Linked DNA regions of Minwuia thermotolerans. The protein of the gene in region 1 binds, or shares a complex with, the protein of each later gene. Links are inferred from orthologs where the notes say so. Each region holds a gene or a part of one and is shown on either strand. Other genes may lie near its edges.

Evidence for each region.
Region 2: secY (region 1) and secG share a complex: the UniProt entries of both Escherichia coli proteins name them as parts of the sec protein translocase complex. The link is inferred for Minwuia thermotolerans from one-to-one orthologs.
Region 3: the proteins of secY (region 1) and secA are in contact, whole or in part, in a crystal structure (PDB 3DIN), measured with the Thermotoga maritima proteins. The link is inferred for Minwuia thermotolerans from one-to-one orthologs. Residues at the interface, in WP_004081795.1 of Thermotoga maritima: Glu108, Gly109, Glu110, Glu111, Ala236, Glu237, Arg238, Arg239, Ile240, Thr241, Ile242, Gln243, Tyr244, Ala245, Arg246, Arg247, Val248, Thr249, Gly250, Arg251, Arg252, Val253, Tyr254, Gly256, Ala257, Ser258, Thr259, Tyr260, Leu261, Pro262; in WP_004082002.1 of Thermotoga maritima: Glu261, Ala262, Arg263, Lys300, Ala301, Arg302, Thr303, Ile304, Ile305, Leu323, Tyr324, Asp325, Pro326, Val329, Ser330, Tyr333, Ile336, Lys340, Phe345, Val349, Glu363, Phe364, Tyr374, Ser375, Gly376, Gly377, Glu393, Ile395, Thr482, Ser483.

Annotation. Positions count from the first base shown.
Region 1 is NZ_PIGG01000076.1:5,857-13,304, reverse strand. The notes cover bases 329-3,277. They hold secY (preprotein translocase subunit SecY), read right to left. Parts: upstream 2,501-3,277; coding sequence 1,157-2,500; downstream 329-1,156. Other genes in these bases: rpmD (50S ribosomal protein L30), read right to left, coding at 3,201-3,277; rplO (50S ribosomal protein L15), read right to left, coding at 2,609-3,160; CWC60_RS21535 (adenylate kinase), read right to left, coding at 585-1,160; rpsM (30S ribosomal protein S13), read right to left, coding at 329-465. Also shown: rpsK (30S ribosomal protein S11), read right to left, coding at 1-89; more of rpsM, read right to left, coding at 97-328; more of rpmD, read right to left, coding at 3,278-3,395; rpsE (30S ribosomal protein S5), read right to left, coding at 3,388-3,945; rplR (50S ribosomal protein L18), read right to left, coding at 3,958-4,326; rplF (50S ribosomal protein L6), read right to left, coding at 4,338-4,871; rpsH (30S ribosomal protein S8), read right to left, coding at 4,874-5,272; rpsN (30S ribosomal protein S14), read right to left, coding at 5,283-5,588; rplE (50S ribosomal protein L5), read right to left, coding at 5,588-6,145; rplX (50S ribosomal protein L24), read right to left, coding at 6,157-6,480; rplN (50S ribosomal protein L14), read right to left, coding at 6,483-6,851; rpsQ (30S ribosomal protein S17), read right to left, coding at 6,889-7,140; rpmC (50S ribosomal protein L29), read right to left, coding at 7,145-7,339; rplP (50S ribosomal protein L16), read right to left, coding at 7,341-7,448. UniProt on the Escherichia coli protein: The central subunit of the protein translocation channel SecYEG. Consists of two halves formed by TMs 1-5 and 6-10.
Region 2 is NZ_PIGG01000031.1:98,789-102,285, forward strand. What follows is about bases 289-3,089. They hold secG (preprotein translocase subunit SecG), read right to left. Parts: upstream 1,954-3,089; coding sequence 1,624-1,953; downstream 289-1,623. Other genes in these bases: CWC60_RS08355 (CTP synthase), read right to left, coding at 289-1,542; tpiA (triose-phosphate isomerase), read right to left, coding at 2,046-2,795; CWC60_RS08370 (peptidylprolyl isomerase), read left to right, coding at 2,941-3,089. Outside these bases: more of CWC60_RS08355, read right to left, coding at 1-288; more of CWC60_RS08370, read left to right, coding at 3,090-3,497. UniProt on the Escherichia coli protein: Subunit of the protein translocation channel SecYEG. Overexpression of some hybrid proteins has been thought to jam the protein secretion apparatus resulting in cell death; while this may be true it also results in FtsH-mediated degradation of SecY.
Region 3 is NZ_PIGG01000026.1:241,824-245,750, forward strand. What follows is about bases 289-3,519. They hold secA (preprotein translocase subunit SecA), read right to left. Parts: upstream 3,213-3,519; coding sequence 489-3,212; downstream 289-488. Other genes in these bases: CWC60_RS23525 (transglycosylase SLT domain-containing protein), read left to right, coding at 289-472; CWC60_RS06955 (peptidylprolyl isomerase), read left to right, coding at 3,420-3,519. Outside these bases: more of CWC60_RS23525, read left to right, coding at 1-288; more of CWC60_RS06955, read left to right, coding at 3,520-3,927. UniProt on the Escherichia coli protein: Required for protein export, interacts with the SecYEG preprotein conducting channel.

The sequences.
Region 1 (7,448 bases):
GTATTGTTGAACGACGCCTGGACGTGAGCCACGCCGTTGGTGATGTTCTTCCGCTCGCGGCGGCGGACGCGTGTTTCTTTCTTCGCCATCTGGATCCTACTTCTTCTTGCCGGCGATCGGCTTGGCCGGCCCCTTGCGGGTGCGGGCGTTGGTGTGGGTCCGCTGGCCGCGCACAGGCAGGCTGCGGCGGTGCCGGAGCCCGCGATAGCACTTCAGGTCCATCAGCCGCTTGATGTTCATCGCGGTCTCGCGGCGCAGGTCGCCTTCGACCATGTAGTCGCTCTCGATGACCTCGCGGATCTGGATGACCTCGGCGTCGGTCAGGTCGTTGACGCGCCGTTCCTGGGCGATCCCGATCTTGTCGCAGATCTCCCTGGCCTTGGCCGAGCCAATTCCGTGAATGTAGGTCAGACCGATCTCCACGCGTTTCGCGCTCGGAATGTTGACACCAGCAATACGCGCCACGTTGCTCTCTCCTCAAATAACGCAGCCGGGAAGGCGCGGCGAAGGCCGCCCGAAGACCAGAAGCTCGTTGAAGGCGCGCGATTATACGAATGCGCGTCTGTCCGTCAACCGCCTCCGGCCTATTCTTTCCCGTCCAGAACCTTGGTGATCTCCGTCGTCACCGCCTCGATTGACTGCAGACCGTCCACGGTGTCCAGCATGCCCTGCTTCTCGTAGTAGGACAGCACCGGCGCGGTCTGCGAATGATAGACGTCGAGACGCTTCTTCAGCGTCTCCGCGTTGTCGTCGGCCCGGGCGCCGCCGGTCTCGGCGGCGCGGGTCTCGATGCGCTTGTAGAGTTCCTCGTCGGGCACGCGGATCTCGATCACCGCGTCGAGCTTCAGCCCCTTGTCCGCCAGCAGCCGGTCCAGCCCCTCTGCCTGGGCCTGGGTGCGCGGGAAGCCGTCCAGGATGAAACCGTTGCGGCAGTCGGGCTCGTCGATCCGGTCGCCGATGATGCCGATGATGGTCGCGTCGTCGACCAGGTCGCCTCGGTCCATCACCGCCTTGGCCTGCTTGCCCAGTTCGGTGCCCTCGGCCACCGCGGCGCGCAGCATGTCCCCCGTCGAGAGCTGCACCACGCCATAGCGTTCCACGATGAACTGGGCCTGGGTTCCCTTGCCCGCGCCCGGAGGGCCGAAAAGGATGATGTTCAACGCCTCGCTCCCCTCAGCTTCGATTTCTTGATCAGCCCCTCGTACTGATGCGCCAGCAGATGGCTCTGGATCTGGCCGACGGTGTCCATGGTCACCGAGACCACGATCAGCAGGGACGTGCCGCCGAAATAGAAGGGCACATTCCACTGCCCGCGCAGGATCTCCGGCAACAGACAGACCGCGGCCAGATAGGCGGCGCCGATCACGGTGATGCGGGTCAGCACATAGTCCAGATATTCGGCCGTGCGCTGGCCCGGACGGATGCCGGGCACGAAACCGCCGTTCTTCTTCAGGTTGTCGGCCGTGTCCTGCGGATTGAAGACCACCGAGGTGTAGAAGAAGCAGAAGAAGACCACGCCCGAGATGTAGAGCGCCAGGTAGAGCGGCTGGCCCGGGCCCAGCATGGCGACGACCGACTGCAGCCATTCCGGCCCGGAGGCCTGGCTGAACTGCGCCACCGTCACCGGCATCAGCAGCAGCGACGAAGCGAAGATCGCCGGGATGACGCCGGCGGTGTTGACCTTCAGGGGCAGGTGCGAAGTCTCGCCCCCGATCATGCGGTTGCCCATCTGGCGCTTGGGATACTGCACCAGCACCCGGCGCTGCGCCCGCTCGACGAAGACGATGAAGGCGATGGTGGCGACGACCATGACGATCAGGAACAGGATCACCGCGGTCGACAGCGTGCCCAGGCGGCCGAGTTCCAGCGTGCCGGCCAGCGCGCTGGGCAGCTCGGCGACGATGCCCGCGAAGATGATGAGCGAGATGCCGTTGCCGACGCCGCGGGCGGTGATCTGTTCGCCCAGCCACATCAGGAACAGCGTGCCGCCGGTCAGCGTCACCACGGTGGTGAAGCGGAAGAACATGCCCGGATCCTGGACCGCGCTGCCGGCGCTGCCCTGCAATCCCTCCAGTCCCGCGGCGATGCCGTAGGCCTGGAAGGCGGCCAGGATCACCGTACCGTAGCGGGTGTACTGGTTGATCTTCTTGCGGCCCTGCTCGCCTTCCTTCTTCCACTGCTCCAGGGTCGGCGAGACCGTCGTCAGCAGCTGCATGATGATGGAAGCGGAAATGTAGGGCATGACGTTGAGCGCGAAGATCGTCATGCGCTCCAGCGCGCCGCCGGCGAAGACGTTGAACATGCCGAAGACGCCGCCGGCCTGCTGCTCGAAGACGTCCTTCATGATGATCGGATCGACGCCGGGCACCGGAATGTAGGTGCCGAGCCGATAGATCACCAGCGCGCCCAGGGTGAACCACAGGCGCTTCTGCAGCTCCGTCGCCTTGGCGAAGGCGCTCCAGTTCACATTGGCGGCGAGTTGTTCGGCGGCAGACGCCATCGGTTCACCTCAAACAAGGGCGCGGAGCCGGAACGGCTCCGCTGTTGCCACACCCTCGGTTCATTCAGGATCGGGACGCGCCGCCGGATGGGCGGCCCCGATCCGCGATCACTTCTTCTTCGGCTTCTTCTTGCCGCTGCGGGCGCGCTCGCGGCGCTTCTCCGCCTTGGCCGCCTTGGCCGCCAGTTCTTCCTCGGTCGGCTTGTCGGACAGCGCGACGGAACCGCCGGCCCCCTCGACCGCCTCGACCGCCTTCGCCGACGCGCCGGCGATCTCGAAGTCGAGCTTCGCCGTGAGTTCGCCCTTGGCCAGCAGCCGGACGCCGTCGCGGGCGCGGCTGATGACGCCAGCGGCGACCAGGGCGGCGCCATTGACCTTCTCGTTCGCGTCGAGACGGCCGTCGTCGACCGCCTGCTGCACCCGGCCGATGTTCACGGCCACATAGTCCTTGCGGAAGATGTTCTTGAAGCCGCGCTTCGGCAGCCGCCGGTAGATCGGCATCTGGCCGCCTTCGAAGCCCTTGATGGCCACGCCGGAGCGCGACTTCTGGCCCTTCTGTCCGTGCGAGGCGGTCTTGCCCCGGCCGGAACCGATGCCGCGGCCGACGCGCTTGCGGTCGACCCGCGAGCCCGGATTGTCGTTCAGCTCATTCAGACGCATGGCTGATCGTCCTTCCTGTCCGTTCCGTCGGCCCGCCTTTTCAGGCGCCGACTTCCTCCACCTTCACCAGGTGATGTACCTTCGCGATCATGCCGCGCACCGAGGGAGTGTCCTCCAGCACGCGGGAGCGATGCATCTTGTTCAGCCCCAGGCCGACCAGCGTCGCGCGCTGATCCTTCGGCCGCCCGATCGGGCTGCCGATCTGGGTCACCTTGACCTTGCCTGCCTCAGCCATCGGCCGCCTCCTGAACCGCCGCCTGGTCATCCCGGCGGCTGACGATGTCGCCGACCTTGCGGCCGCGCTTGGCGGCCACGCGCTTCGGCGACGTGATGTGCTCCAGCGCGTCGAAGGTCGCGCGGATCATGTTGTAGGGATTGGAGGTGCCGGTCGACTTGGTCACCACGTCCTGCACGCCGAGCGTCTCGAACACGGCGCGCATCGGACCGCCGGCGATGATGCCGGTGCCGGCCGGGGCGGCGCGAAGCACCACCTTGCCGGCGCCGTGACGGCCGGTGATGTCGTGATGCAGGGTCCGGCCCTCGCGCAGCGGCACGCGGATCATGGTTTTCTTGGCCATCTCGGTCGCCTTGCGGATCGCCTCCGGCACCTCGCGGGCCTTGCCCTTGCCGAAGCCGACGCGGCCCTTCTGGTCGCCGACCACCACCAGCGCGGCGAAGCCGAAGCGGCGGCCGCCCTTGACCACCTTGGCCACGCGGTTGATGTGGACCAGCTTGTCGACGAACTCGCTGTCGCGATCCCTGTCATGAAAGTCGGGACGTGCCATGCGTCGTACCCCTTAGAATTCCAGGCCGCCCTCACGGGCGGCGTCCGCCAGCGCCTTCACGCGGCCATGATATTTCAGCCCGCCCCGGTCGAAGACGACCGACTTCACGCCGGCCTGGCCGGCACGCTCGGCGAGCGCCTTGCCGACCGCCTCGGCCGCCGCCACGGACATGGTCGACTTGATGTCGCCGACCAGGCCCTTCTCGACGGTACCCGCCGCAGCCACCGTGCGGCCGCCCCGATCGTCGATGATCTGGGCGTAGATGTGCTTGGAACTGCGGTGAATGGACAGCCGCAGCCGATCGCCGGCAACCCGGCGTAGCTTGGCGCGGACGCGTTCGCGACGCCGATCCGCCCCTGTCTTGCGCTTGTAATAAGCCATAGCCGCTGCCCTTACTTCTTCTTGCCTTCCTTGCGGACGACGTATTCGTCCGCATAGCGCACGCCCTTGCCCTTGTAGGGCTCCGGCGGACGCCAGCCGCGGATCTCGGCGGCCACCTGGCCGACCTGCTGCTTGTCGATGCCGGACACCCGGATCGAGGTCGGCTTCTCGCACTTGATGTCGATGCCGTCCGGGATGTCATAGACCACGTCGTGGCTGAAACCGAGCTGCAGGTTGAGCTTGTTGCCCTGGACCTGGGCGCGGTAGCCGGTGCCGGTGATCTCCAGATCGCGGTGAAAACCTTCCGAGACGCCGTGGACCAGATTGGCCGCCAGGGTGCGCTGCATGCCCCACATCATGCGGGACTTCTGGCTCTCGTCCTTGGGCCGGACCGTGATCCTGCCATCGTCGAAGCTGACCTCGACCTCCGGGACGAAGCGCATGCTGAGCTGACCCAGCTTGCCCTTCACGGTGATGTCCCGGCCGTCCAGCTTGACGTCGACGCCGCTGGGAACCGGGACAGGGTTCTTGCCGATACGCGACATGATCAGAACACCTCGCAGAGTACTTCGCCGCCGACATTCTCGGCGCGGGCTTCCTCGTCGGAGAGCACGCCCCGCGGGGTCGAAAGGACCGAGATGCCCAGGCCGTTGGCGACCTTGCCCAGGTCGGCGATCTTGGAATAGACGCGCCGGCCCGGCTTCGAGACGCGGCGAATCTTCGAGATCACGGGCGTGCCCTCGAAATACTTGAGTTCGATGACCAGTTCCGGGAAGCCCCGATCGCCGTCTTCCAGACGGAAATCGCGGATGTAGCCTTCGCGCTTGAGCACGTCGAGCACGCCGGCGCGGAACTTCGAGGCCGGCGCCCGGACGGCGGTCTTGCGCGCCATCTGGCCGTTCCGGATACGGGTCAACATATCTCCGATGGGATCAGAAAACGACATGTCTCTATCCTTACCAGCTCGACTTGACGAGGCCCGGGATCAATCCCTGGGAGCCAAGTTCACGCAGCGCGATGCGCGACAGGCCCAGCTTGCGGTAATAACCGCGGGACCGGCCGGTGATCGCGCAGCGGTTGCGCAGGCGCGTCTTGGAGCTGTTGCGCGGCAGTTCCGCCAGCTTCAGACGGGCGGCGAAGCGCTCTTCCTGCGGACGCGAAGGATCCTTCGCGATCGCCTTCAGCTCGGCGCGCTTGGCGGCGTGTTTCTTCACCAGCTGGCGGCGCTGCTTGTCCTTCTCGATAGAGCTGACCTTGGCCATTATTCGCTCCCCGGCTTGCGGAACGGCATGTTGAACCCGGCGAGAAGCTCCCGCGCCTCGTCGTCGGTCCGCGCCGTCGTGCAGATGATGATGTCCATGCCCCGGATGTCGTCGACCTCGTCGTAGTTGAGTTCCGGAAAGACGATCTGTTCCTTCAGGCCCATGGCGTAGTTGCCGTGACCGTCGAAGCTGTTGGGGTTCACGCCCCGGAAGTCCCGAACGCGCGGCAGCGCGATGGTGATCAGCCGGTCCAGGAACTCGTACATGCGGCTGGCGCGCAGCGTGACCTTCACGCCCACCGGCATGCCCTCGCGCAGCTTGAAGGTCGCCACCGACTTGCGGGCCTTGGTGATCACCGGCCTCTGGCCTGTGATCCGGGCCAGTTCCGCGGCAGCGGCCTGCACCTTCTTGGAATCGCTGACCCCTTCGCCGACACCGATATTGACCACGATCTTCTCGAGCTTCGGCATCTGCATGACGTTCTTGTAGCCGAACCGTTCCGTCATCTGCGGAACGACCTGGCTGGTGTAATGTTCTTTCAGTCTTGGCTGAGCCATCCTGCTCCTCCTCAGACGTCGATCACTTCGCCGGACCGCTTGGCGACGCGCACCTTGCGGCCATCCTCGAGCACCTTGAAGCCGACGCGCGTGGGCGCGCCGTCCTTCGGGTCCTCGTGGGCGACATTGGAAATGTGGATCGGCGCCTCGCGCTCGATGATCCCGCCGGGATTGCCCGCGCCGGGACGCTGATGACGCTTGATCATGTTCACGCCGGAGACCACAACGCGGCGCTCGTCACGGATGACGCGCAGCACCTCGCCCTTGCGGCCCTTGTCGCGGCCGGCCAGCACGACGACCTTGTCGCCCTTCCTGATCCTGAACTTCTCGGCCATGGTTACAGAACCTCCGGCGCCAGCGAGATGATCTTCATGTAGCCCTTGCCGCGCAGCTCGCGGGTCACGGGACCGAAGATGCGCGTGCCGATCGGCTCGTTCTGCTTGTTGATCAGCACCGCCGCATTGCGATCGAAGCGGATCGCAGTGCCGTCGCCGCGGCGCACTTCCTTGGCCGTACGCACGATCACCGCGCGCATCACGTCGCCCTTCTTGACGCGCCCGCGCGGGATGGCCTCCTTGACGGAGACGACGATGATGTCGCCCACGCCGGCCACCTTGCGCTTCGAGCCGCCCAGCACCTTGATGCACTGCACCCGGCGTGCGCCCGAATTGTCGGCGACGTCCAGGTTGGTTTGCATCTGAATCATCGGACCACTCCTGTCCCTTCACTAAGATCGGCGGAAATCAGCCGGCCTCGTTGCTCACGTTCGTCGCCACCACTTCCCAGCGCTTCAGCTTGGAGTAGGGCGCGCACTCGATGACCCGCACCGTGTCCCCGACCTTGCAGCTGTTCTCGGGGTCATGGGCGTGGATCTTCTTGCTGTGGCGGATGATCTTCTTGTAGAGCGGATGGCTCACCCGCCGCTCCACGCGAATGACCACCGTCTTGTCATTGGCGTCGCTGACCGCGACGCCCTGCATGACGCGCTTCGGCATCTTCTCAGGCTCCCTTCGTCCGCTCGCCCATGACCGTCTTGATGCGCGCGATCTCGCGGCGCACCTGGCGAATGCGGGCCGTGTTCTCGACCTGGCCGGTCACCCGCTGAAAGCGCAGGTTGAACTGCTCCTTCTTCAGGTCGGTCAGGCTTTCCTTCAGTTCGTCTTCGGACTTGGCGCGGATATCCTGCACGTCCATCTCAATTGCCCTCCGGATACCGGCTGACCATCTTGACCTTCATCGGCAGCTTCGCGGCCGCGCGTTCGAAGGCTTCCCTGGCCAGCTCGTGCGGGACACCGTCCAGCTC
Region 2 (3,497 bases), on another replicon or contig:
CTGCACGCCGATGAACCAGGGATGGTCGGACAGTTCCACGATCTCCGGCAGGCGGCCGTCCGGCGACAGGCCGGAAAAGACCATGCCGTTCGCCTCCAGCGCCTCACGGTAGTTGATGTTGACCTCGTAGCGGTGGCGGTGACGTTCGCTGATCGAGCGGCTGCCATAGATTTCCGCAACGCGGCTGCCCTCCTTCAGATCGCACGGATAGCGCCCGAGGCGGAGCGTGCCGCCCATGTCATCCTTGCCCGTGCGCCGCTCCTTCTGCCCGCCCTCGCGTTCCCATTCGGTCATCAGGCCGACCACGGGGTCCTGGCACGGGCCAAATTCTGTCGTGTTGGCGTCGTTGAGGCCGACAAGGCTCCGGGCGGCCTCGATGACCGCCATCTGCATGCCGAAGCAGATGCCGAAATACGGCACCTGGCGGGTGCGGGCGAACTGCGCCGCGCGCATCTTTCCCTGGGCGCCGCGCTCGCCGAAGCCACCGGGGACCAGGATCGCGTTGACGTCCTCCAGGCGCTGCACCGCGCCCTCGTCGGTTTCGAAGACCTCGGAATCCAGCCACTCGACGTCGACGCGGACATTGTTGGCGATGCCGCCATGGCGCAGCGCTTCGGCCAGCGACTTGTAGGCGTCGGGCAAGCCCACATACTTGCCGACGATACCGACCTTCACCGCACCCTCCGGATTGCCGACGCGCTCACCGATCAGGCGCCAGCGGCTCAGATCCGGTTCGTCGGTGGAATCCAGACGGAAGTGGTTCAGCACCTCCACGTCCAGCCCCTGGGCATGGAACATGATCGGCGCGTTGTAGATGTTGTCGATGTCCGGCGCCTGGATGACGGCCTCCGGCCGGACATTGCAGAACAGCGCGATCTTGCGCCGCTCGCCTTCCGGAATGCCGGTCTCGCAGCGGCAGACCAGCATCTCGGGCTGAATGCCGATGGAACGCAGTTCCTTCACCGAGTGCTGGGTCGGCTTGGTCTTCAGCTCGCCCGCGGCGCGGATGAAGGGCACCAGGGTGAGGTGCACGAACATGGCACGGTCGCGGCCGAGTTCCTGGCCCAACTGGCGGATCGCCTCCAGGAACGGCAGGCTCTCGATATCGCCTACCGTGCCGCCGATCTCGACCAGGACGAAGTCGTGGCCCTCGGTGCCCGCCAGGATGAATTCCTTGATGGCGTCGGTGATGTGCGGAATCACCTGCACCGTGGCGCCCAGATAGTCGCCGCGGCGTTCGCGCTCGATCACGGTCTGGTAGATGCGGCCGGTGGTGACATTGTCGGCCTGGTTGGCCGCGACGCCGGTGAAGCGTTCGTAGTGGCCCAGGTCCAGGTCCGTCTCGGCCCCGTCCTCGGTGACGTAGACCTCGCCGTGCTGGTAGGGACTCATGGTCCCCGGGTCGACGTTGATATAGGGGTCCAGCTTGCGCAGCCGCACCGTATAGCCGCGGGCCTGCAGCAGCGCGCCCAGAGAGGCGGATGCCAGTCCTTTGCCGAGTGAGGAAACCACGCCGCCGGTGATGAAGATGAACCGCGTCATGGACCTTCCTTCTATCGGAAAACGCGCAGGCGACAAAGCGCCGATCCGCGGACCGGCGCAAGCGGCAGGAAAACCGGCGGATTAATCGGATTGCGGGACAGCCGGACCTTCGGGCTGCGCGGGTGCGGCAGGGGCCTGCTGCTGCACCGGCTGGTCGAGAATCGATCCCGATTCGTCCTTGCCCCCGACCAGGATGGCCAGGATGATCGACGTGGCGATGAACATCGCCGCCAGCACCGCCGTGGTCCGCGTCAGCAGATTCGCCGTGCCCCGGCCGGACATGATGCCGCCCATGCCGCCGCCCGATCCGCCACCGATGCCGAGCGCACCGCCTTCGGACCGCTGCATGAGGATGACGCCGACCATCGCAATGGCGATCAGGACGTGGATGACGGTGATGATGGTAAGCATGGGCTGCGGAAATTCCGGGCTGACTTGGGGCTGGGGCGGCTTTTACACACTATCAGATCGGATGCAATGCCCGGCTGGTCAAGCGGCCGGCCTCAGACCTTCGCCGCCGCGGCGATGGCAAGGAAATCCTCGGCCTTCAGACTGGCCCCGCCGACCAGCGCGCCGTCGACCCCGTCGACCGCCAGCAGCGCCCCGGCATTGTCGGGCTTGACGGAACCGCCATAGAGAATGCGCAGGTCGTCGGGGAAGAAATCCTCGGCCACGGTGCGGATATGCCGATGCACATGGGCCACGTCCTCGGCCGTCGGCGTGTGTCCCGTACCGATCGCCCAGACGGGTTCGTAGGCGATCACCGCGTTCTCCCGCGTCGCCCCCGACGGCATCGACCCCCGGAGCTGGTGCGAGAGCACGAGTTCGGTTTCCTCGGCCTGCCGCTGCGCCTCGGTCTCGCCGATGCAGACGATGGCGACGAGGCCCGCCTCCAGCGCGGCTTCGGCCTTTGCGCGGATCAGGTCGTCGTCCTCGCCGTGGTCGATGCGCCGTTCCGAATGGCCGACGATGACATGGCTGCAGCCGATGTCCTTCAGCATCCAGGCGGAGATGTCGCCGGTGTGCGCACCCTTCTCGGCGATATGGCAATCCTGGCCGCCCAGCGCCACGCGGTCGCGGATCCCGGCTTCCTCCAGCGCCCGCGCCATGATCGGGATCAGCGTCGCCGGCGGACAGATCAGAAGTTCCGCACCGCCGGCGCGTCCGATACCATCCGCCAGCGCCCTGACCTGCTCCGCGGCGTCAGCGGCAAGTCCGTTCATCTTCCAGTTGCCGGCAATCAGCATCACCATACCCCCTGCTGGATCCATATGGAGTGCATAGCGCGGATCGCGCCCGAGGTCACCCGTCGCAAGGGCGCGCGGCGGTTGCGGGGCGCGCGGGGCGCGACTAATGTCCGCCAGCCGAATTCCAAGCGCGGAGCCGCGAGACAGCACCATGATGCAGAAGACGCAAAAGGGCATGGCCAAATGGGTCGTCCGGGCCCTGCTGGTCCTCCTGATCCTCAGCTTCGCGCTGTGGGGTCTGAACGACTTTGTCGGAACGGCCCCGAATGCCCCGGTGGCCACCGTCGGCGACCGCGAGATCGAGAGCCAGCGCTTCGTCAACGAGGCGCAGCGGCGGATCCAGTTTCTCTCCCAGCAGCAGAACCGGCCCATCGATCCGGAACTCGCCATCCAGATCGGGCTCTACAATCAGGTCCTTTCGGGGATGGTCGACAACGCTGTCCTGGCCGAGGAAGCCGAGGAACTCGGTCTTGGGGTAACCGACGATGCAGTGGCCATCGAGATCCGCAACGACCCGGGGTTCACGGGCCCGACCGGGAACTTCGACCGCTTCCGCTTCGAGGAAACCTTGCGCCGCGCCGGCTTTTCAGAGGGCGAGTTCGTCGAGAGCCTGCGGCAGGACATGCTGAACCGGCAGATCGAGTCGACCATGACCGCGGGTCTGGCCCAGGGCCCCGCCCCGATGGCGCGCGCCATCCTGGCCTGGCA
Region 3 (3,927 bases), on another replicon or contig:
GTGGACAATTAATGCCGAGGGGACGGGCCACTGGTTCGAGACCCGCGAAGAGGCCATGGCCAAGGTCGAGCGATTGAAGTCGGAGGGCGTCAGGAGCATCGACATCGGCTGCATGCAGGTGAACCAGAAATATCACCCGGACGCGTTCGGGGATCTGCGGCAGGCCTTCACGCCGATCGTGAACGCGGACTATGCCGCACGGTTCCTCAAGGAGCTGTTCGAGGAGACGCGTTCATGGTCGCGCGCCGTCTCCTTCTATCACAGCCGCACGCCCGAACGCGCCCTGCGCTACCGCAAGCTGGTGATGGACGCCTGGAACACCGAGCGGGTGCACGCCCTTGACGCCGGCCGCGCCGAAGTGCTCGCGCGCACCGGCCGCAACCGGGCCGCCGCAAGCGGATTGCGCATCCGCCGCGGCTCGACGGTCTATTTCCGTTCGGGCGGCAATACGGTGCGCGTCCGCCGATACTGACGGGACGGCGGGCGGCTCAGGCCGCGCCGTGGCAGTGCTTGTACTTCTTGCCCGAACCGCACGGGCAGGGGGCATTGCGGCGGACGCGTCCCCAGCTTGAGGGATCGTCGGGGTTGGCGGCTTCGGCCTTGCGCCGCACCACGGTCTGGGTGTCGCCCTGCTCCGCGGCGGCAGCGTCATCGACGCCGCCGGCTTCCGGGTGGACCGCCACCAGCTCGTCCTGCGAAGGCCCGCGCGGCTGCGGCACGGCCTGTTCCGGCTCGTCCATCCTGAGCTCGAGGTTGGACAGGGCGCCTGTCACGGTCTCGCGCATGCGGTTCAGCATGCCCTCGAACAGCTCGAACGCTTCGGCCTTGTACTCGTTCAGCGGATCACGCTGGGCGTAGGCGCGCAGGCCGACCGCCTGGCGCAGGAAGTCGAGCTGCTGCAGGTGTTCCTTCCAGGTCTGGTCGAGAATCTGCAGCAGCAGGCTCTTCTCGACCATACGCATGATCGCCGGCGTATAGCGCGCGGCCTTCTCCGCCATGTGGCGGTCGACGGCGTTGTTCACCCGATCGACGATTTCCTCGTCGGCGATGCCTTCCTCGCCGGCCCAGTCGCCGATGGGCAGGTCCAGGCCGAAGATGCGCCGGATCTCCTCCTCCAGCCCCTGCGTGTCCCACTGCTCCGGATAGGCGTTGGGCGGGATGTGCCGGGCGACGACGGTGTCCACGGTCTCGCGCCGCATGTCGACGACCGTCTCCGAGACGTCCTCGGCATCCATCAGCTCCAGGCGTTGTTCGTAGATGACCTTGCGCTGGTCGTTCATCACGTCGTCGAACTTCAGCAGGTTCTTGCGGATGTCGTAGTTGCGCGCCTCGACCTTCTGCTGCGCCTTCTCCAACGCCTTGTTGATCCAGGGATGGACGATGGCCTCGCCCTCCTTCAGGCCCAGACGGCGCAGCATGGTGTCCATGCGCTCCGAGCCGAAGATGCGCATCAGGTCGTCTTCCAGACTGAGGAAAAAGCGCGAGGCGCCCGGATCGCCCTGACGGCCGGAGCGGCCGCGGAGCTGATTGTCGATGCGCCGGCTCTCGTGGCGTTCCGTGCCGACCACGAACAGCCCGCCGGCGGCAAGCACCTTCTGGCGGTCCTCCTCGACCTCGCGGCGGATCTTCTCCTCCAGCTCCGCACGCTTGCTTTCGTCCTTCACGTCCTCGAGCTCGTTGGCCAGGCGCATGTCCAGATTGCCGCCCAGCTGGATGTCGGTGCCTCGGCCGGCCATGTTGGTGGCGATTGTGACGGCGCCCGACCGGCCCGCCAGCGCGATGATCTGCGCTTCCTGTTCGTGATGCCGCGCGTTCAGGACGCTGTGCTCGATCTTGCGCTGCTTCAGCAGCTCCGAAAGCGTCTCGGACTTCTCGATGGAGACGGTGCCGACCAGCACCGGCTGGCCGCGCTTCTGACAATCCTCGATCAGGTCGATGATCGCGTTATATTTTTCCTGGGCGCTGCGGTAGACCTCGTCGTCCTGATCGTTGCGGGCGACGGGGACATTGGTCGGGATCTCGACCACGGGCAGCTTGTAGATCTGTTCGAACTCTTCCGCCTCGGTCGATGCCGTGCCGGTCATGCCGGCCAGCTTGTCGTAGCTGCGGAAGTAGTTCTGGAAGGTGATCGAAGCCAGCGTCTGGTTTTCCGGCTGGATCGTGACCTGTTCCTTCGCCTCCAGCGCCTGATGCAGACCCTCCGAGTAGCGGCGGCCTTCCATCATGCGGCCTGTGAACTCGTCGATGATGATCACCCTGTCGTCGCGGACGATGTAGTCGGTGTCGCGGCTGAACAGCTTGTGCGCCCTCAGCGCCTGGTTGACATGGTGAACGACGGTGACGTTCTCCATGTCGTAGAGGCTGGGGCTGTGCAGCATCTCCAGCTCCGCCAGCCGGCTCTCTATGAACTCCTGGCCTTCCTCGGTCAGGGTGGCGGCGCGGGCCTTCTCGTCGACCTCGAAATGCTCGTCGGACAGTTCGAGGATCAGCGGGTCGATGGTCTTGTACAGCGTCGACGAGCCCTCGGCCGGGCCGGAGATGATCAGCGGCGTCCGGGCCTCGTCGACCAGGATCGAATCGACCTCGTCGACGATGGCGAAGTGGTGGCCACGCTGCACCATCTCACCGCGGCTGAACTTCATGTTGTCGCGCAGGTAGTCGAAGCCGAGTTCGTTGTTCGTGGCGTAGGTGACGTCGGCGGCGTAGGCTTGGCGGCGTTCGGCGTCGTTCAGGCCGTTGACGATGCAGCCGACCGTCAGACCCAGGAAGCGGTAGATCTCGCCCATCCATTCGCTGTCGCGCCGGGCGAGGTAGTCGTTGACGGTGACGACATGGACGCCCTTGCCCGTGAGAGCGTTGAGCACCACGGGCAGGGTCGCCACCAGAGTCTTGCCCTCGCCCGTCTTCATCTCGGCGATCCGGCCCTCGTGCAGGGCCATGCCGCCGACGATCTGTACATCGAAGTGGCGCTGCCCCAGGGTGCGTTTGGCCGCCTCGCGGACAATGGCGAAGGTCTCGGGCAGCAGGTCGTCCAGGGCGCGGCCGCCGGCGACCTCCGCCTTCATCTCCTGAATGCGCTGGCGCAGTTCCTCATCGGATTTCGCCTCGACTTCGGGCTCCAGCGCGGAGATCGGCTCCACGCGCTTGAGATAGGTCTTGACGATGCGGTCGTTGGGCGTACCGAAGATTTTCCGGGCGATGGCGCCGAGCATGAAATGTATCCCTGAATGCCGGCCCTCCGGGGGGCGTGAATCGACGTGAAATGCCGAGCGGAGGCCGGGAGAACTGCGTGTGCGTGACATAGGCGGGCCCGGAACGCCTGTCAACGCGACGCCGAGGCCGAGCCCGCGGTTGTGACGCGGCACCTGAAGCTATATGTGTGGCGGCGACCCTATCGTTTCCGGAAACAGGATCCCGACATGCTCAAGTCCCGCGTTCTGGGCGCCGCGACGGCGCTTGCCATCGGTCTGGCGGCGGCGTCGGCCGTGGCGCAGCAGACCCAGCAGGCCGCGCCCGCCATGCCCGCCGAGGAGAACCCGGTGGTGGCCCGCGTCGGCGGCCAGGAACTGCGCTTCGACGAGGTCATGGCGCTGATGCAGGATCTGCCGCAGCAATACCGCCAGGTGCCCATCAACGTGCTCTATCCGATGCTGGTCCGCCGCGCGGTGAACAATCGCCTGCTGCTGGAGGCGGCGAAGGAGACGGATGTCGCCGAGAGCGAGGATCTGAAGGCGGAGGTGGAGGCCTTCCGTCGCTCGCGCATCCTCGAATATTTCCTGCTCGACAGGATCGAGGCGGAAATCGACGAGGCGGCGCTGCAGGCGCGCTACGAGGAGTACGTCAAGACCGCGGATCCCGAACCGGCCGTCCACGCCCGCCACATCCTGCTGAAGACCGAGGACGAAGCCCGTGCGGTCATGAAGGAGC